Linked DNA regions of Anatilimnocola floriformis. The protein of the gene in region 1 interacts with the protein of each later gene in a pairwise test. Links are inferred from orthologs where the notes say so. Each region holds a gene or a part of one and is shown in the gene's direction. Other genes may lie near its edges.

Evidence for each region.
Region 2: the proteins of M9Q49_RS30785 (region 1) and M9Q49_RS17350 interact in binary tests that used the Escherichia coli proteins (3 or more experiments, as listed by UniProt). The link is inferred for Anatilimnocola floriformis from one-to-one orthologs.

What each region holds. Positions count from the first base shown.
Region 1 is NZ_JAMLFW010000002.1:1,557,045-1,566,795, forward strand. The notes cover bases 2,763-5,597. They hold M9Q49_RS30785 (sulfate/molybdate ABC transporter ATP-binding protein), read left to right. Parts: upstream 2,763-3,563; coding sequence 3,564-4,631; downstream 4,632-5,597. Other genes in these bases: cysW (sulfate ABC transporter permease subunit CysW), read left to right, coding at 2,763-3,514; M9Q49_RS30790 (YezD family protein), read left to right, coding at 4,682-4,870; M9Q49_RS30795 (glycerophosphodiester phosphodiesterase), read right to left, coding at 4,872-5,597. In the rest of the region: M9Q49_RS30765 (sigma-54 interaction domain-containing protein), read right to left, coding at 1-447; M9Q49_RS30770 (sulfate ABC transporter substrate-binding protein), read left to right, coding at 663-1,775; sulfate ABC transporter permease subunit CysT, read left to right, coding at 1,813-2,655; more of cysW, read left to right, coding at 2,657-2,762; more of M9Q49_RS30795, read right to left, coding at 5,598-5,681; M9Q49_RS30800 (hypothetical protein), read right to left, coding at 5,821-6,102; M9Q49_RS30805 (ADP-ribosylation factor-directed GTPase activating protein), read right to left, coding at 6,670-7,863; M9Q49_RS30810 (MBL fold metallo-hydrolase), read left to right, coding at 8,359-9,141. UniProt on the Escherichia coli protein: Part of the ABC transporter complex CysAWTP involved in sulfate/thiosulfate import. Responsible for energy coupling to the transport system.
Region 2 is NZ_JAMLFW010000001.1:4,461,466-4,471,198, forward strand. The notes cover bases 3,142-5,958. They hold M9Q49_RS17350 (glutamate-5-semialdehyde dehydrogenase), read left to right. Parts: upstream 3,142-3,821; coding sequence 3,822-5,096; downstream 5,097-5,958. Other genes in these bases: M9Q49_RS17340 (tetratricopeptide repeat protein), read right to left, coding at 3,142-3,212; M9Q49_RS17345 (Rieske (2Fe-2S) protein), read left to right, coding at 3,287-3,655; fliM (flagellar motor switch protein FliM), read left to right, coding at 5,168-5,958. Outside these bases: M9Q49_RS17335 (MazG nucleotide pyrophosphohydrolase domain-containing protein), read right to left, coding at 1-248; more of M9Q49_RS17340, read right to left, coding at 336-3,141; more of fliM, read left to right, coding at 5,959-6,208; M9Q49_RS17360 (NAD(+)/NADH kinase), read left to right, coding at 6,276-7,154; M9Q49_RS17365 (hypothetical protein), read left to right, coding at 7,203-8,078; M9Q49_RS17370 (HD-GYP domain-containing protein), read right to left, coding at 8,093-9,178; M9Q49_RS17375 (response regulator), read right to left, coding at 9,209-9,733. UniProt on the Escherichia coli protein: Catalyzes the NADPH-dependent reduction of L-glutamate 5-phosphate into L-glutamate 5-semialdehyde and phosphate. The product spontaneously undergoes cyclization to form 1-pyrroline-5-carboxylate.

The sequences.
Region 1 (9,751 bases):
CAGTTGCGCCAGGTCGCGATGATCGGCATGAAAGCGCTCTCCCGGGAGCGCGGCAAATACGATGATACCGCGAAGTGCCTGCGCATCGCCGAGCGGCCCGGCCATCACGTGGGCGACGATTCCCGGCGGTACGATCTTGGCAAAGCCTTCCGGCGCGGGATCACCAGCTCGCCAAACTTCGGCGCCTTGGGCCCAAGTCGAGACTTGCTTCCATTCGCGCAAAGCCAGGTTACTGTTCGGGGCGTTGGCCGAGTGCAACGGCCGCGGTGAACCGACGGCGACGGTCTCGAGCAATTCGTCGCGAGCATTCCAGCGACGGATATAGATGGCATCGAGCGGCAGGCGGCGCTGCAGGATCGCGGCGACGTTTTGCGCGGCTTCGCGGATCTCCACATGGCGACCAACCTCGCGCCAAATGGCCAATAAAACGTCTTGATAGCGGTCCATAGCGGCACCCGTGAAATGTTCTGGACCGTTATATATCACGGCTGTGTTCCATCATAATTGCTGGGTACTGCGGCCTGCAGCCCCTTTTCTCTTACCCTACGCAACATTCTTGCCGGAATTTTGGATTCTTAGGGCGTGGCATTGTTATTGCGATCGATACAGGCCAGACCCCATCGCGGGGCTGGATGCCCGTTACCTCCACAGGGATTGAACCCGTGAAATATTCCCGCCTGAGTGTTGCTCTGTTTGTTCTTTCCGCTGTGGCCGTAGGAACCTGGATTGGCTGCAAGAGCGAGTCGAATTCGACGAACTCCAGCGGTGGCGGCGCTGCCAAGCCCGCAGTCACCTTGCTGAACGTTTCTTACGATCCGACCCGTGAGCTCTACAACGAGTTCAACAAGTCGTTTGCCGAATACTGGAAAGAGAAGAACAGCCAGGACGTGAAGATCGAAACCACGCACGCTGGTTCTGGCAAGCAGGCCCGCGCGGTGATCGATGGTTTGGAAGCCGACGTCGTGACGCTGGCCCTGGCTTATGACATTGATGTCATTGCCGAAAAGGGAAAGCTGCTGCCAGACGATTGGCAAGCCAAGTTGCCGAACAACAGCTCGCCTTACACGTCGACGATCGTGTTCCTGGTTCGCAAGGGGAACCCGAAGAAGATCAAGGACTGGAGCGACTTGGTGAAGGGTGATGTGCAAGTCATCACGCCGAGCCCGAAGACGAGCGGTGGTGCTCGCTGGAATTATCTCGCAGCTTGGGGCTTTGCCCTGCAGAAGGAACTCGGCGACCTGAGCAAGCTCGCCGATGTCGATGCCAAGGCCCGCGAAGCTGCCGATGTGAAAGCCAAGGAATTCGTCGCCGAGATCTTCCGCCGCGTGCCGGTGCTCGATACGGGTGCTCGTGGCGCCACACAGTCGTTCATCAAGAACGGTCAGGGAGACGTGCTCCTCACTTGGGAAAACGAAGCTTACCTGGCGGTGAAGAATGAACCGGCTGGTGAATATGAAATCGTGACTCCCTCGCTCAGCATCCTGGCCGAACCGCCGGTGGCAGTGGTCGAAAATTTTGCCGCGAAGCACAAGACAACCGAAGTGGCCGAAGCTTACCTGCAGCATCTTTATTCGCCGCAAGGCCAACAGCTGGCCGCCAAGCACTTCTATCGCCCCGCCAAGCCGGAAACCCTTTCGGCCGAACAGCGAGCCCAGTTTGCCGATGTGAAGCTCTTCAAGATCAACGAAGCCTTCGGCAGCTGGAAAGAAGCGCAAGCCAAACATTTCAATGACGGCGGCGTGTTCGATCAGATCTATCAACCTGGCAGCAAGTAAGAAGTCGTCCGATTTCACAACGAAAAGGACTTTGCGCATGCGACTCTCTTTGCGTGAACATAGCGTCATACCCGGCTTCGGGTTGACGCTGGGCTACACGCTCGTGTATCTCAGCTTGATTGTGCTCCTCCCGCTGTCGGCGCTGTTTCTCAAAACAGCCGGAGTGCCCTGGAGCAAACTTTGGACAATCGTCACCGAGCCACGCGTGATGGCTTCTTACAAGTTGACGTTCGGCGCGTCGCTCATTGGCGCGCTGGTGAACGTGGTGTTTGGCTTCATCACGGCCTGGTGCCTGGTGCGCTATCGCTTTCCGGGCCGCAAGCTGCTCGACGCAGTGGTCGATCTGCCGTTTGCGCTGCCGACGGCCGTGTCGGGCATCGCGCTCACGGCGATCTACAACAAGAACGGCTGGATCGGCCAGTTCCTCGAACCGCTGGGCATTAAAGCGGCCTTTTCGCAGCTGGGCGTGGTCATCGCGATGACGTTCATTGGTCTGCCGTTCGTGGTTCGCACGTTGCAGCCCGCGCTGGAAGAACTCGACGGCGAATCGGAAGAAGCAGCCGCGAGCCTCGGTGCCTCGCGCTGGCAAACATTCTGGCGCGTGATCCTGCCGACGATTGCGCCGTCGCTAGTGACTGGTTTTTCGTTGGCCTTTGCCCGCGCACTCGGTGAATACGGCAGCGTGGTCTTTATCTCCGGCAACATGCCGATGAAGACCGAGATCACTTCGCTGCTGATCATCACCAAGCTCGAACAATACGACTACGCCGGCGCTGCCGCGATCGCGGTCGTTATGCTCCTCGCTTCCTTTCTTATTCTCCTCGGCGTGAACGTCCTGCAGTGGTGGGTTAGCCGCGGTTATCAGAAAGGAACTACCTAACATGTCTGGACCCGGCGGAAAAACTCGCTCCGCAGCCAAGGATCCTCTCTGGTTGCAGCTCCTGCTGATCACGATTTCAGTTTCGTTCGTCGTGCTGTTTTTGGTGTTGCCGCTGGCGGTGATTTTCATCGAAGCGTTTCGCGGCGGCGTGGGCGCGTTCCTGAAAAGCTTCGATGACTCCGCGGCCTGGCATGCGATCAAGCTCACGCTGATTGCCACCGGCATCGCCTTGCCGCTGAACCTCGTCTTCGGCGTGGCCGCGGCCTGGTGCATCGCGAAGTTCGAGTTCAAAGGAAAGAGCCTGCTGATCACGCTCATCGATATTCCCTTTGCCGTCTCGCCGATCATCTCGGGCTTGATTTACATCTTGCTGTTCGGCATGCAGGGTTGGCTGGGGCCGTTCCTCTCGCACTACGACATCAAGATCATCTTTGCCGTGCCCGGCATTGTGCTAGCCACGGTCTTTGTGACGTTTCCCTTCATCGCGCGAGAACTCATTCCGCTGATGCAAGAACAAGGGAGCGACGAAGAGCAAGCAGCCATCTCTCTCGGCGCTGGTGGCTGGCAAACGTTCTGGCGGATCACGCTGCCGAACATCAAGTGGGGCGTGTTGTATGGCGTGGTGCTGTGCACGGCCCGCGCGATGGGCGAGTTCGGCGCGGTGTCGGTTGTGAGTGGTCACATCCGCGGCCGCACGAATACGATCCCGCTGCATATCGAGATTCTTTACAACGAATACAACGCGATCGCTGCGTTCTCGATGGCTTCGTTGCTGGCCGGTCTCGGCCTGGTGACGCTGGCTTTGAAGACCTGGTTGGAGTGGAAGGTTCAATCAGAACTGCAGGATTCCTTGTCCTAATACCTTAAGCCGACAACGGCAGAGAGCTGCGTTCGCAGTAAGAATTTTCATGAGCATTCACATCGAACACGTTACGAAGACCTTCGGGTCCTACACTGCGCTCGACGACGTCAACTTAGAAATCAAGGACGGCGAACTGATCGCGCTGCTGGGACCCTCGGGCTCGGGCAAAACGACGCTGCTGCGGATCGTCGCAGGGCTTGAGACTCCCGATGAAACCGAGAACTGCGTCGTGCGCTTCCACGGCGAAGACGTCTCACGCCGCCATGTCGCTGAGCGGCAGGTCGGGTTTGTGTTTCAACACTACGCGCTGTTCAAGCACCTCAGCGTGTTCGAAAACGTGGCGTTCGGCTTGCGTGTTCGTCCGCGGCAATTTCGGCCCAGCGAACAGCAGATCCGCAGCAAGGTAAACGAGTTGCTGAGGCTGATTCAGCTCGAAAACTTCGGCAATCGCTTTCCGGCGCAACTTTCGGGCGGACAGCGGCAGCGCGTGGCGCTCGCGCGAGCGCTGGCCATCGAGCCGAAAGTGCTGCTGTTGGATGAACCGTTCGGCGCGCTCGATGCCAAGGTTCGGCAAGGGCTGCGGAAGTGGCTGCGGCGGCTGCACGACGAATTGCACATGACGACGATTCTCGTCACGCACGATCAGGAAGAAGCCCTCGAAGTTTCGGACCGCGTGGTCGTGATGAACCGCGCCAAGATCGAACAAGTCGGCACGCCGTCGGAAGTCTTCCATTCGCCGGCGTCGGAATTTGTGATGGACTTTCTCGGCAACGTAAATGTCTTTCACGGCCGTGTCGAACAAGGAAAGACCGTGCTTGGCAGCGCGGTGGAGAAGGCCGACACCAAACCGAACGGTGCGCCGAAAGTGTATGTGCGGCCGCACGAACTCGAGATTTCTCGCGAAGCGCTCAACGGCAACAGCCTGGTGGCCCGCGTATTGCGAATGAATCCCGCCGGTTCGGTCGCCAAAGTCGAACTCGCGCTGCAGCACGGTGGCGAAGTGCAAGTCGATATGCCGTTCGAGCGTTATCAAGAACTGTCGCTGCAAGTCGGCGAAACGGTGAATGTATCGCCGCGGCGGGTGCGGACGTTTGTTCCCGAGTATGTCATTTAGTGCTGATGTGATTGGCTATGAAAAGTACGTTGCGAGTGGAGAGTCCTCGGATGAATAGTCCTCAAGAATCGGCCGATGCACGCCGTGAGCAGGAGTTGCAGCAAATCCTCGATGCGCTCCGCGGCTTGCGGTTCGGCAGCGTGAACGTGATCGTGCAGGACGGCGTGGTCGTGCAAATCGATCGCACCGAGAAGCGGCGGCTGCGCAGCTCGCAAGCCAGCGCCGAGGCGAACGGCTAGCTCACTTGCCGCTGGAGATTTCTCGCAGAGTCGCCAGCAACTGCGCCGGATTGTCGGCGGAGAGCGAATCGGGCCGATGTGTTAGCAGCGGCAGCACTTCGTCCCTCTTCCCGGTCGTGCCGTTCAAATGAAGTTGCACTTTGGCGGCGCGGACCCGAGCGACCAACTTCTCGCCGCTCTCATTTTCGCTGCTCAGCCATTTCGGCCAAAGGCTAATCATCTCGACGCCGGCCGCGGCATAGGCTTCGATCTCATCCGGCTTGGCCATCAAACCGAGCTGTCGTGCCTTCGGCAGTAACTTGCGAAACTGCCGGGCGTGTTCGACGCTCCGCACCCCGACGATCGTCCGCGACTCTTCGCCATGCTCCTTGATCGTCGCGGCCACGAGCTCGGCATATTCGCTGCCGTCTTCTTTGAGGTCGAGCAGCACATCGATCTGCCCTTTGCAGATGCTCACCACTTCGGCGAGAGTCGGGATTTTTTCGCCGGCGAATTTGGGATCGAACCAACTACCGGCGTCGAGTTGTTTGAGCTCGGCGAGCGTCTTCTCGTTGATCTTGCCTTTGCCATTCGTGGTGCGCTCGAGTTCCGCATCGTGGCGCAGCACAAGCTGCCGATCCTTGCTGAGTCGCACGTCCACTTCGATGGCCGTTGCATGCACAGCGATCGCGCGACGAGTGCTGGCGAGCGTGTTCTCGGGACAGTCACTACTCGCGCCGCGGTGGGCGATGATTTGTTTCACAGCGATCGCAGCAGCGCTCATCGGAAGCGGCTCAGCAGCAGTTGCGGCCGTGGCAACGAAGATGAACACGACTAAACAGCAGTGTGTCAGGGGCATCCCGTGAGCTCAGCATTTGAGTTTTGGCTTCGCCACCGACTTCAGGCGGTGGAATCACCGCGCAAGTCTAACGGCTTGGGCCAGCGATTCGCAAATGGCTCGAGCGACTGAGTCAAAGCTCGATCCGCCAGAAGAACCACAATAGCCAAGTTGCCGCGAGGAAAACCGTGCCGACTATCGCGCCGATCACCGCATAGGCCAGGAAGAAGTAAATGAAAACCGCCAGGCAGCGTTTCCAGAGTGGTCCGAAGAGATGATTCGCTTGGAGTTGCTTTTCTAGCCGGATCACTCGGGCTTGGAGTTCGGCCAGCGACAGTTGCTCTTGCTCCGGCGAAGGTTCCTTGTCGCTAGTTCCTTGAGGCGATTGATACGGGTTGAGATTCGCCTCGTTCATGAGAAAAACCTTTTGCACTTGTTGGTAGCCGTTCACGCTGGCGCTGATTTCGGGAGGGCGAGGCTCCCGCCGAGCCGCGCCGGTCGAAAGCAGTCGCCAACGGCCTTCGCAATTCCACCTCGGCGGCTCGGCGGGAGCCTCGCCCTCCCGTCGCTCGACTCTGACCAAAGTTGTCATCACGTGCGCATTTAATTAGCGAGTGATCTTTCTCACTTTGGTTGATATTTTTGAAATCGACAGAGGTCGTTGCGCTATCGGTGCGCGCCGACAGAAACCGCAAAGTGGCGAACGGTGCCCGGCAGCGGAAGCGATCGGCTCGCGTGCGAATGATCGGCGCTGGTTATAAAAAGGTTATAGCCTGGGCCCGATATAACCGCCCGATTTTGTCGCAAGGCATTGGCTGTCAAGGCATTGCTAGAATCGAGTGAATTTTGATAACCCGTTATATATTCCACCGCGCGGGCGGGAGGACTGCTACGGAAGCGAAGAGTCCTCGCTGAAGATAGCGGTGCCCGCTGCGGGACGGACCAATGGTCCGTCCTACGAAATCGTTTTACTCCGCCAAGTCTACTTGGCAGCCGTTTCTTCCGTCTTTGGGAAGGTGCGGGGGCCGAAGACCTTGAAGCGGTAGAGACGCAGGCCGTGGGCGGCGTGGAAGAGAGCACCACATTCGACGTCGACAGCTTTCGTCTTGCGGAAGACGCTGCAGACGCTGGCGATCGCGCGGCGAGCCCATGGTTCTTGCAGTTCTTCTTTCGTCATCGACGCGGCCAGGAATTCCATGCAGTGGCCAGCCGAGCCGACGGCTTGGGCCAGGTCGGCGCTCATGCCTTCGCGCTGGAAATAGTTCGACGACAACGAGCCGTCGGGGTTTTGCAATTGCTTCGAGCGGGCGATGCATTCCTTGATTTTCTTATCGCAGTCGGCCCACACGCCTTCGAGCTTGCCGCCGGCGGCGACGTGCCGATCACGGGCCATCGTCAGACCGAACATGCGGTGCGAACCGCCGCAGGGGCTGGCGTCGAGGTTGTAGCCGAGTTCGATTTCGACGAGCTTTTCGATGCTCCACTCACTGCCGTCACCGGCAGTCCAGGTGTAGCCCGGTTTGCGATAAGCGCTCATCGCCATCAATGTCCAGCTGTATTCCTTGGCAGGATTGCGATAGACATCGCGCTCGGCTTGCACGAGATAATCGTCGAGCGTGTACTTCTCACCTTCGACCATCAGTGGTTCGGTGAGCGGCATGCCGCAGTCGCACAAGTAACCGAGCCATTGATCGGTGTGACCTTGGCCGGCTTTGGTCCCTTCTTCGAGCAGGGCCCGCACGCCGTAGCGCTGAGTCTTCTCGTCGAGCAGTTCGCCCTTCACGAGATTCCAGCCCTTCATCTTGCCGCCCGAGAGGACGTGATCGAGGGCCGAGACGTCTTTGTCACCGTTGCGAATGAGGAACGCTCGCTTGAACGCCAGCGCGCCGTGAATCATCTGCCAGGCCGCTTGTTGGCTCAGGTCGAGCCGGCGGTTTTCGTAGGTATAGTCGAGGGCATCGTCGATTTGCTTGACGAGCTCGGCGTCGGACAGCTCGTCCTTCTTTGCCGTGGTCCCTTCGTTGACGACCGGCTTGTTGACTTTCACATTCTGACCCGGCTCGGGGGCAGTTTCGCAGCCGCTAAAGCCGATCGCGGCAATGGCCAGGCCGGCGGCCAAACCAGAGCAAACGGGGAACGCAAACGAACGGAGGAGCCGTTTCCAAGAGACGGGCATGAGATCAACCTTCTCGGCCGTGGGGGCGTCCTTGGGAAAGAACGCAGGGCCTGACATGCAGTGAGGGGAAATCGGCGACCCTGCCGCGAAGCGCCTCCTTGGTATGCGAGTATACCCCTCAAAAAGCTTCTGAACCAGGAGTTTGGGCGAATTGGGCGAAGTTGAACGCGCGTTAGCGACAGTCTGTCTGAGTTTATAACCGCGCTGTTATTTGCGGTTCGGTGCGGGATCCCCCAGACCCTCGGCTGATGCCGCGGGCATGACTAGATGGCTGAGTTCTGAGAGCTTATCTCAATAACTCCTTGATTCCCTTGAATTTAGTGCGACACAGACGTTCAGCAGGTTGCTGGCTTTCGGCCTCGCTTCTAAAATCCCTTGCTCGTCTCGGGAACTGTAGGGTGGGTCGAGCGGTTGCCCCGCGAGGCCCACCAGAATTGCCGTGGGCCCTCGTGGAGTACCACTCGACCCACCCTGCGACTTTTAAGGTCTATTCGTATGTTGTCACGCAAGCCGATTTTGCCGAACGTTATTGAGCTGAACTTTCAAGCGGGGCAAATCCTCGGCTGCAATGTTTATCTCGTCTTCGATCAGAAGGAATGGCTGCTGATTGACATCGGCTTTGAGGAAACGGTCGAGGAAATCGTCGAGCTGATTCGCAAGCTCGACTTCCCCCTCAGCCGTTGCAAGATGCTGATCGCCACGCACGCCGATATCGATCACATCCAAGGCATGGCCAAAGCGAAGGCCCTGCTGAAGGCGCCGGTCTATGCGCACCAACGCGCTGTGAAGCCGCTCGAAGATGGCGATCGCCTGCGGACGCTCGCGCATATCGAAGCGCAGAACATCGACCTGGCCATGCCCGCCGTGAAGATCGACAGCACGATCGAAGATGGCGACATCATCGAAGTGGGCAAGCTCAAGCTTGAGGTCTGGCTCACGCCGGGGCACACCGATAGCCAACTCAGTTTCCGCATGGGGAACATTCTCTTCAGCGGCGACAACATTTATCGCGACGGCTGCGTCGGCGCGATCGATGCGCATCACGGCAGCGACATTCCGTCGTTCATCAAGTCGCTCGAACGCATTCGCAACAGCGATGTCGAATGGCTGTGCCCGAGCCACGGTCCGGTCTTCCGCAAGGACAACAAGTTGCTCGACGCCACGATCAAGCGCTTGACCGGCTATCTGCAAATGGCCGACTGGGGCACGTGCGCCACGCACTGGCCACTGATGGAAGAGTGGGAAAACGAAGTGGCTGAAGGCAAGCTGCCGAGCTAGTCGTCGAACGCTCTGCGGTCGATGAATCGAGGTCAAGCTACTCGCGCGTACCTATCACGCGCGCCCGCAGGTTGGTGCTCTTCTCCACTGGCGTTTAACGAGAAAATCAAGAGCAGTTTGCTGCGCGCGTCAAGCGTAAACGACTTTTGGAAAAAACGCGTTTTCCTCGGCAATTCAGGCTTTTTCTCGCTTCGCGAAAAATCGACCTTGACCCTCTTTTCGCTTTGGCATAATCTCCCGCCACGTCAGTTGTGACTGACGAAAAGAAATCGCGAGCGACGCAAAGATTGCTCTTGCTCGCGAAATCGAAATGACCTAAATCACACACCTCAACGAAACACCTTGGGCCTCGAAACGAACTGAGGCCAGCAGATACATTCGCGACAGGTCGACGGCGTCCGCATCAAGATCCAGCCAGCTCTTCGGAGTAAGCCAGAATCAGCGGACCGCGAGCCACACGCCCGGCATGGATGCTGGATCGTGGAGTTCGTAAGTCAGCCAGTCGTTCGCGGCGCGGCCAGCATGGATGCTCCAGCCGCTAACCGTCCAATCGCTCCCGGTACAGCAGCCAAATCCTTGCCCCCCTGGGATTAGCGGCCGTCCGGGGGCT
Region 2 (9,733 bases), on another replicon or contig:
TTGGCTACAGCTTCGGTCAGGTCGATGCCGGCGACGTTGGCCATGGTGGTGAGCCAGGCAAGGACGTCGGCGAATTCACCGAGCCGTTCTTCATGCGAACCGTTGCGGAGTGAGGTAGCGAGCTCGCCCACCTCTTCAGCAAACCAGAGAAAAGTCCCTTCCAGACCGCGGGCCTGGTCCTTTTCGAAGTACATCTCTTTGATGAGGGCCTGCAGATCGGCGAGCGAAATATTGGTTGGCTGGGTCATGGTTGTTCTCGGTGAAAAATGTAGCTGAATTCGCCAGAATTCAGATGGTCGAGTCTGGTTACCGGTTCTGAATTCTGGCGAATTCAGCTACTTCGTTTTAATCAGCTTTTTGAGTTCTTCGAGATCGGCGAAGTCCGGCGCTGCTTTGTTGAGGTCGCCAAGCGCAATTTCTGCCTCGGCCGTTTTCTTCAATTTAACCAGTGCACGGATCTGATCTGCCCGCCAAGTGGGTTGCGAACCATCGAGCGAAACAGCCAGCCGTAGTTCGCGCTCGGCCAACTCGTACTTTTCGAGACCAAGCGCCGCAGAACCACGCAGCGCGTGGGTGGTGGCGTCGCGCAGGTTGAGAAACATCGCGTCCGTGGCCCAGCGATATGCTACTGCGTGATCCTTGGCCGCGAGAGACAGCTGCGCGAGCTTTTTCCGCATCGGCAAATTGTCGCCATCCTTGGCCGCGAGTTGGGCGAGGATCGGCGCGAGCTTGGCGTCGTCTTTGTTGCTCAAGTAAATCCGCGCAAGACCTTTCAGCCAACGGTCGTCGGCGGGAAATGCTTTGCGGCCGCGCTCGTAGCACTTTTCTGCACCAGCCAGATCATTCGCCGCGGTCAACAACTCGGCGAGCAAACCGAGCGCATCGGCATCGGCCGGTTCGACTTCGATCGCCGGCCGCAGCAACGTCAGCGCTTCGTCATCATCGCCCACCAAGCGAGCAAAGCGGGCGAGGACATACGCGGCCTGCATTTGCTGCTTGTCTTTTTCAAGAGCGAGTTTGGCCCAGCGACGGGCTTGGGGGCGATTGTCTTTCTCGAGATACGCTCGCGCGAGAATCGCCGCGGAGCGGGCATCGGCTCGATTGTCTTCGGCGGATTTCAGCAGTTGTTCGATAGGCCTGGCATGCGGCGCGGTTGGGGTTCGCAATTTGTCGACTTCGGCAGCGAGGAACTTGTCGTAGCCGGCATCAAAATCCTTTTGATTCACGCCCAGCGTTTCCTGAATGGCGTCAACGATGCTTTTGCGATTCGCGAGTGCTGCGAGGAGCTTGGCGATCGATTCGCCGCCGAAGCGGTGGCGGATGTAATCGACGTAGATTTCCGACTGGCAGTAAGCAAGCGTCCAATCCTCATGATTCGAGGGTCGGATGAAACCGAAGGTGATGTTGTCGAGTTCGAACAGATCGCCCGCCTCGGCGCGTTTGAGCAGTATCTTGTTCCAATCGGCAGGTCGTGGCTGATCCTCGAGATGAACGGCCAAGCCCTCGGTCAGCCAGTGCGGAATGCGAAAATCGGTTTGCTGCAGATTCACGACGTGCACGAACTCGTGACGCAGCACGCGAGCCCAGTTGATCTTTTCGCCCAGCTCGTCGGGCGAGACCATCGCGACCATTTTTCCCGCGCACGCCCCGATCGTGCCGATAAACGGCAGGCCGACCATGCGCGCACTGAACCAGCCGTGCCCTTTGGTATTCTTCGCTCGGCTGAAGAATTCAATCAGCGTTTTCTGCGGGGGGGCGAAACCGAGCTCTTTGGTGATCTGCGGATAGATTTCATCCTCGAGCACCTCGGCCGCGTATTTCGCCACCAATTCACTCTGGCCGCGATCGAATTTCAAAACGAAGTGCTCGGTTTCGAGTACCGCGTAGTTTTGCAGCACATCGAGCACTTCCAGCGTGTTCTTCACCCGCACGTTGAATGGATCGAGCTGGAACGCTTCGTCGAGCAATTTGGCCGCCCGCGGTTCATCGCCGAGTCGCATCAGCGACAAACCGAGGCCGCCGCGGATGTAAATGTGCTGCGGCAGTTTTTCGAGTGCCGCCGAGTAGAACGCTTCGGCGAGCGCGAAGTGCCGCATTCGATCACAGGCTTCGGCAGCGACGTAATAGACTTCACCGAGGCAGGTTGGTTTTTCATCAAGCGGCTTGAGCAGTTCGCTCATTCGAGGTGACGACTTCGCTGGTATGCCGCCGTCGAGATACCCGAAACAGGCCAGCAGCCGGCCTTTCGTTTCTAGCGAGTGGGGCTGTAACTCAATCGCTTTCTCCAAGAGCGCAATCGCCGCGGCCGGTGATTGTTCGGCGATGAACGTATCGGCTTCTAGTTGGCGAGCGAGGAGCAGATCGTCGCGTGCTTCGAGCGATCGTTTAATTGCGGCTCGAGCGCGCGGGAGATCGAACTTGTCGACCAAAAGACTCGCCTGCGCGGCATGCAACTCAGCAGCCCGCGGATGAATCGCCAAAGCCGCCTGCAGCTGATCAGCAGCATCGGCTTCGTTGTACTTCTCTTGGAAGAGGAGACAACTATCGAAGTGTGCCGGCCAGAAGCGTTCGTTTCGTTTCAGCGACGTCGCGTAGACATCATTGATGATCCGCGCGAATAGTCCGGTGCTTTTGCCATAGCGAGCGTAGCGGGCCGCCGCTTGGGCGATGATCCGCAGTTCATACGGATCCTTGATGGTCTCCAGCCGGTTCATCACGGCGATGATTTTCAGCCAGGCTTGCTGGGCTTCGTCGAGCTTGCCGTTGAGTCGCGCGAGCTCGGCTTGAACAAAGCGGGCCGTAATCGAGTTCTCATCTAAGTCGCGGGCACTATTGACCGCTAGTTCTGCGAGTTTCAAATCCCCCTGATCGAGCGCCAGCCGTGACTGTTCAGCCCGCACTTTGGCATCGCTGGGAAACCGTTTCACGGCAGCCGCGATTTCTTCGGCGGCTCGTTCGCGTTTGCCGACTTCCTCGTGGCAACGCATCAAACCAATCGCAGCCGCGGGATTAATCTCACTTTCTTCCGCAAAGGCTTCGCGGGCTTCTTCGTAGCGCCCTTTGAGGAGTAGATTTTGCGCCGCGGTTAGATCGGCTCCATGCGCCGAAAACGCGATCGTCGCACATAATGTAAGAGCGACAAGCAGCAGCCGCCCCCTTACTCGCACGGTCTCGGGGAACGTAATATGGAAGGGTTGGCTTGCGGAACACATGCGTGACCTGTTGAGCCCGATGATCAGCCACCGATTGCTATTTGGCAGCCTAAACCATTCCGCCCCTTGCGAACATGACCGAGCCAAACGCCCAAGATACACAGCCGTTCACGACCGTCGCCAAAGTGGGCGAGATTCCCGAGGGGCAAGGAAACGCGTACGCCGTCGGCGGCCGGATGGTCGCGGTCTTTTGCGAGGACGGCAAGTATTTCGCCATCGACGATTTTTGCCCGCACATGGGGGCGTCGCTCGCTGGTGGCTATGTCGAGAAAGGGGCGGTTAGTTGCCCCTGGCATGCCTGGCGATTCTGCATTCACGACGGCAAATGGCTGGATAACCCGCGGATCAAGATCGATGCCTTCGAGACCCGTGTCGAGGGTGACGAAGTGCAGGTGCGCGTGCTGCCGAAGGCTCCGCCACCGGGTGCGGTTACGCCATCGTAGGGTGGGTCGAGCGGTACTCCGCGAGGCCCACCGGGTTTCACGTTTAGCTAGCAGTTCTGGTGGGCCTCGTGGAGTACCACTCGACCCGCCCTACACAAAGCTCGCATTGACCCAAAACGCGGCAGTGTCGATACTCCGCAGCATTCATTCTCGCGAAAGTCCGTCCATGTCCGCCGTTGCTACTTCTGTTGACCTTGCCAGCTACTGCCGTGAAACGGCGGCCCGCGTGCAGCGTGCTGCCGCCGAACTGGCCGTTTGCACTGGTGCGCAAAAGAATGGTTGGCTGCGAGCGAGCGCTGCCGCGTTGCGAAAAGCGACGGCGGAAATCCTTGCTGCCAACGAACTCGATCTGGCCGCTGCGCCGGGTTATGGCTTGACCGACGCTGCCATCGATCGCTTGCGGCTCACTCCCAAGCGGATCGAAGAAATCGCCATCGGTCTGGAAGAGGTCGCCGCGCTGCCGGATCCGGTTGGCGAAGTGATCGAATCAACGGTTCGCCCGAACGGCTTACAGGTGCTGAAGACGCGAGTGCCGCTCGGCGTCGTGTTTTTCATTTACGAATCGCGACCGAATGTGACAGCCGATGCCGCCGCCATTTGCTTGAAGAGTGGCAACGGCGTGATTCTGCGCGGCGGTAAAGAAGCCGCGCATTCAAGTCGGGCGGTGGTCGATGTCCTCACAAGTTGTGCTGCCGATTTCAACTTGCCGCCGGATGCATTGCATCTGGTCGAAACTCTCGACCGGGCCGCTGTCGGTCATTTTCTCGCCCTGCCGCAATACATCGACGTCGCGATTCCCCGCGGCGGCGAAAGCTTGATCCGCCGTGTCACGGCAGAAGCCAAGATGCCTGTGATCAAGCATTTCGACGGCAACTGCCACGTCTATATCGACGAACACGCCGATGCAGCCATTGCGGAGCGGGTGGTCGTCAATTCGAAGTGTCATCGCCTCGGCGTCTGCAACGCTGCCGAGTCGCTGCTGATTCATCGTGCCGTCGCTGCGAAGTTACTGCCTAGCATTGCCGATGCGCTCACGAAGAACGGCATTGAGATTCGGGGCGACGAAGCGACGCAAAAGTTGATCAACGCGAAGCCAGCCACTGAAGCCGACTACGGCACGGAATATCTCGGCCCGATCATTTCCTGCAAGATCGTCGACTCGCTGCAGGCCGCCATCGACCACATCAATCGCTATGGCAGCAAACACACCGACGCGATCATCACCGGCGATCTCGCAGCGGCCCGCACGTTCACGGCTCGCGTCGATAGTTCCGCCGTAATGGTCAACGCCAGCACGCGGTTCAACGACGGTTTTCAGTTCGGCCTCGGCGCCGAAATCGGCATCAGCACTGACAAGTTCCACGCCCGCGGACCGTGCGGATTGAAGGAACTGACGACGTATAAGTATGTGTGCTGGGGCGAAGGGCAAGTCAGGGATTAGGACGCGTTGTAGGGTGGGTCGAATGTACCACGAGGCCCACCGAACGGACGCAAGTCAAAGGAGTGACCGCAGTGGCCGACGAAGTTCTCAGCCAGGCCGAAGTCGAGAGCCTGCTCAGCCAAATGGAAGCGGGGGGCACGCGCGCAGTCGCCGCTCCCGTGGCACCGGTCCCCGCGGCTGGAGCGATCGCCGCTGGCAAAACGCCTCGACCTCGCGAAAAAGTCACCCCCTACGACTTCAAACGCCCCGAGCGCGTCGGCAAAGAACAAATGCGGGCCCTGCAGTCATTGCACGAGGGCTTTGGCCGAAATTTCGGCGCTGCGATGTCGGCACTTCTCCGCAGCATCGTCGATGTAAAACTCACCAGCGTCGATCAGCTGACCTACAGCGAATTCGTCTTCAGCCTTGAGAACCCGACCTATTTCAACGTCTTGCGCGCTGAACCGCTCGAAGGAAATCTGATTCTCGACATCAATCCCTCGATCCTCTACCCGATCATCGATCGCCTACTCGGCGGCGGCAAGGAAAGCACGCCCACCGCGCGCAGGCCGCTCACCGAAATCGAGCTTCGCCTCGTCTCGCGGATCACGCAGCTGTTCCTCAATGAACTGAAACGTGCCTGGGAAAATGTCCTCACGTTGAAGCTTTCGGTTGAGCGCGTCGAAAGCAATCCGCAGCTCGTGCAAATTGTGCCGCCGAACGAAGTGGTCGTGCTGATCAGCTTCGAACTGATGCTCGGCGAAATCCGCGGCATGATCAACCTGTGCATTCCCTACAACTCGATCGAACGCATCGGCAGCAAGCTGACGTCGAACACCTGGTCGAGCTACGGTAAGCAAAACATGTCGCCCGCGCAGGTCGCCCAAATCAGTCGGCAAATCGATCGCGCCTTAGTCGACGTCGTCGTGACGATGGCAGAAACGAACATCACCACCGAAGACCTCATCGGCCTGCGCGTTGGCGACATCATCACCACCGATCACGATATCCGCAGCCCCCTGCAAGTCGCAGTGCAGGACGTGACAAAGTTTCACGCGAGCCCCGGTGCGTTCAAGGGACAGAAAGCGATCAAGATCGAGGCGACTCTGCCTCCGACGCCCAAGGTTGGTTAGAGCGACTTCGCGACCTTTTCGCTGAGTATCTCGCAAAACGTATACGGGGAAGTGGTAAGATAGTCGAATGCCACCTGCTAATTCCCCCGCTGACAAACCGACTTGGAAATCAAACCCTCGCGTTATCCTCCTCGGTTCGGGAGACCGCCCCAACGTTCCGCAAGGTGCTGAAGACCTACGCCCCATCATCGAAAAGCATAGCCAACTCGTTCATGAGGATCTGCACTTCGTCCCGGGCTCGCTTCCGACTGCGGACTTTGCCGTCGTGCTCGGTGGCGATGGTTCGATCCTCCGCGCCGCAAAGTTGATGGGCGCCGTACAACTGCCAATCCTCGGCGTGAACATGGGGAAGCTCGGTTTTCTCGCCTGGCACAGCCCGGGCGATTTTGCGGAAACGCTGCCTGAGGTTGCGGCGGGAAAATGTCAGATCGTCGAGCATCTGATGTTTCGTTGTTCGCTGGTCCGCGATGGCAAAGTGCTGGAGTCGCATCTCGGCGTGAACGAAGCCGTCATCGCCACCGGCCATCCGTTCACGATGCTCAATGTGCATCTGTATGTCGACGGCGATCTGGCCACGACTTATGCCTGCGATGGCCTGATCATCAGCACGCCAGTGGGTTCGACGGCGCACAGTCTTTCTGCCGGTGGGCCGATTCTGCGCAGTACGCTAGCAGGCTTTGTCATCGTGCCGATCTGTCCGCACACGATGACGGTTCGGCCCGTCGTCGATACTGCCGAGCGCATCTACGAAATGGAAGTGTTGCAGCCGAATCCTGGCACAACGCTGGTTATCGATGGCCGGGTGATCGGCCATTTGCAGCCCGGCGATCGAGTCCGCGTCGAGCGGGCTGATAGCACGTTCAAGCTCATCGCGGCCCGTGGCCACAATTACTACGCGACGCTGCGGGACAAATTGGGCTGGGCTGGAAACGTCTATCGGAAGTAAACTCTCCCTTCCGAAACGCCCAATCATTCATCTCGCAAGGACGCGCCGATGATTCGCACTTCCCTGCTCACCGCCGTTTGCTTCGCCTTCACTGCCACGATCGCGCTGGCGCAGAACGACGCCGAGACCTTTGACCTCGCCTACAAATTCGAGGCCGGTCAGAACTTTCACACCAAGGTGCTGCACCTAGTGACGGTCGAAACGCGGATCAAGGGGCAGACGCAAGTCGCCACCACGCGCAGCCTGTCGACCAAGACCTGGAAGATTCAGAAGATCGCCGACAACGGCAACATTACGTTCGTACACATGGTCGACCACGTCGACATGCAGCAAACAGTAACGGGCCGACAGGAAGTGAAATACAACAGCCTGACTGACAAGAAACCGCCGCACGGCTATGAGCTCGTCGCTGCCGCCGTCGGTGTGCCGCTGGCCACCGTCACGATGGACCGCCACGGCCGAGTGCTGGAACGCAAGGACACGCACAATCAGTTCAATCCAGGCATCGGCGAACTCACCATTCCGCTGCCGCAGCAAAAAGTGAAGATCGGCACGAAGTGGTCGATTCCTGACGAAGTGAAACTGAAGCAGGACAACGGCCAAGTGAAGAAGATCGAAACGATGCAGGTTTACAAGCTGGAAAAAGTGGAAACCGGCGTCGCCACGATCTCGCTCGAAACGCAAGTCATCACGCCGCTCAACGATCCCAAGCTCCGCAGCGAGCTGGTGCAACGGCTGCAGCGGGGCACGATCAAATTCGACCTTGATGCGGGCCGTTTAATCGCCAAGCAGTTTGACATGACCGAAACCGTCATTGGTTTCAATGGCGCCGACAGCCAGATGGAATTTCTGGCCCGTTTCACCGAAGAGCCCTCCACTGGCGTTGCCACGGCTGAAGTGCCAGGGCAACCGGCGAAGCGCTAAGTTTTTCGTACTTGCTATCCGGCAGCTGGCGCAACCGCTCGCTGCTGCTGATACGCGATTTCATACGAACTCTGCACCGGATCGGGCCGTTGTGTTTCGCTGATTTCGCGCAAGGCATTTGCGCAGGCGAGAAACGCATCGACAATCAACGGATCGAAATGGCGTCCCGCTTGTTCGCCGATCATTTGCACAGCTTGCTCGTGCGGAAAGGCGTCTTTGTAGACGCGCTTCGTCGTGAGCGCGTCATAGACGTCGGCAACGGCGACGATCCGGCCGCACAGCGGAATGTCGTTTCCAGCGAGGCCCTGCGGATAGCCCGTGCCGTCGTATTTTTCGTGATGCGTCAGCGCGATGTTGCGGGCCATGCGCAGGAACTTGGCCGTGGGGTATTTATCGAGCGCGGCTTGCAGCGTATCGGCGCCGATTGTGGTGTGCCGCTTCATCACTTCGAATTCTTCGGGAGTGAAGCGGCCCGGCTTCAGCAGAATCGCATCGGGAATGCCGACCTTGCCGATGTCGTGCAGCGGGCTTGTCTGCTGAATCAGGTGAATGAACTCGCGGTCGATCTCGTTCGGGAACATCTGCCGTTCCAGCAGATATTTTGCCAGGCAGCCGCAGTATTTTTGCACGCGCTCAAGATGTTCACCGGTATCGGTATCGCGACTTTCGGCAAGACGGGCTAGGGCAAAGATCGTTACGTCGCGTGTTTCGAGTCCGAGGATTCGTTCTCCCGCGCGAACTCGCAGAATTAGTTCCGGTGGATGAAACGGTTTGACAATGAAATCATCGGCGCCGGCCGCGAGACCTTGCACAATTTCGTCGTTGCCGCGATGACTCGTCAGGAGCACGAAATAGATATAGTGCTCGAACTCGCCACTGCGAACCGCGCGGCACAGTTCCAAGCCAGTAAGGCCCGGCATATCCCAATCGGAAACGACGAGTTGCACGCGCGGTTGCTGCGGATCGGCCGTTTGTTGCCGAAGAATATCGAGCGCTTCGCGGCCGTTGCTCGCCGTGATGACGTCAAAGCCCGAACGCTGCAGCGTGTGCTCCAGCATCGCGAGCGCGATTTCGTCGTCGTCTACTAATAATGCCAACATGACGTTTGTTTGCCCCGTTTGTTGGTTCAGTTACGCCGCGCCGCCGGCAGTCGCCAGTTGCGCGCCCAGCTGATTGCTCAGCGCGACAATGGCTGCTTCGGTGTGCGAGGCTGCGTGACGTAGTTCCACAAGGAGCGCTGGCAGGGCGTCCGCTTCATGCTTCTTGGCCAAGTCCTCGAGACCACGAGCGGCTGCGAGCAACTGCTGGGCTTCGAGATTGGCACTCATGCCCGCGAGCGAGTGAGCGCCGCGAGCGAGATTTTCAAAATTGGTTTCTTCCGCGGCAGTCAACACGCTGAGCACGTCGACCGGAATGCGGACGAGGGCTTTATCGAGGACTCGCTTGAGAAAGCTATCGTCGTTCATGCACCGAGCACGGAGCGGCTTGAGATCGAGAATCGGCAGGATCTTTGACATGGACTCTTCTTCGACCGGCTGAGTTGTCGTTGCAGTCGCCGCTTCAGGCGTGGATTCAGTTGTTGTCGCCACCGGTGTTTCCGTACGCGGCAGAATTTCTTCGATCGCGGCCAGCAGCAGCGTGGGGTTGATCGGCTT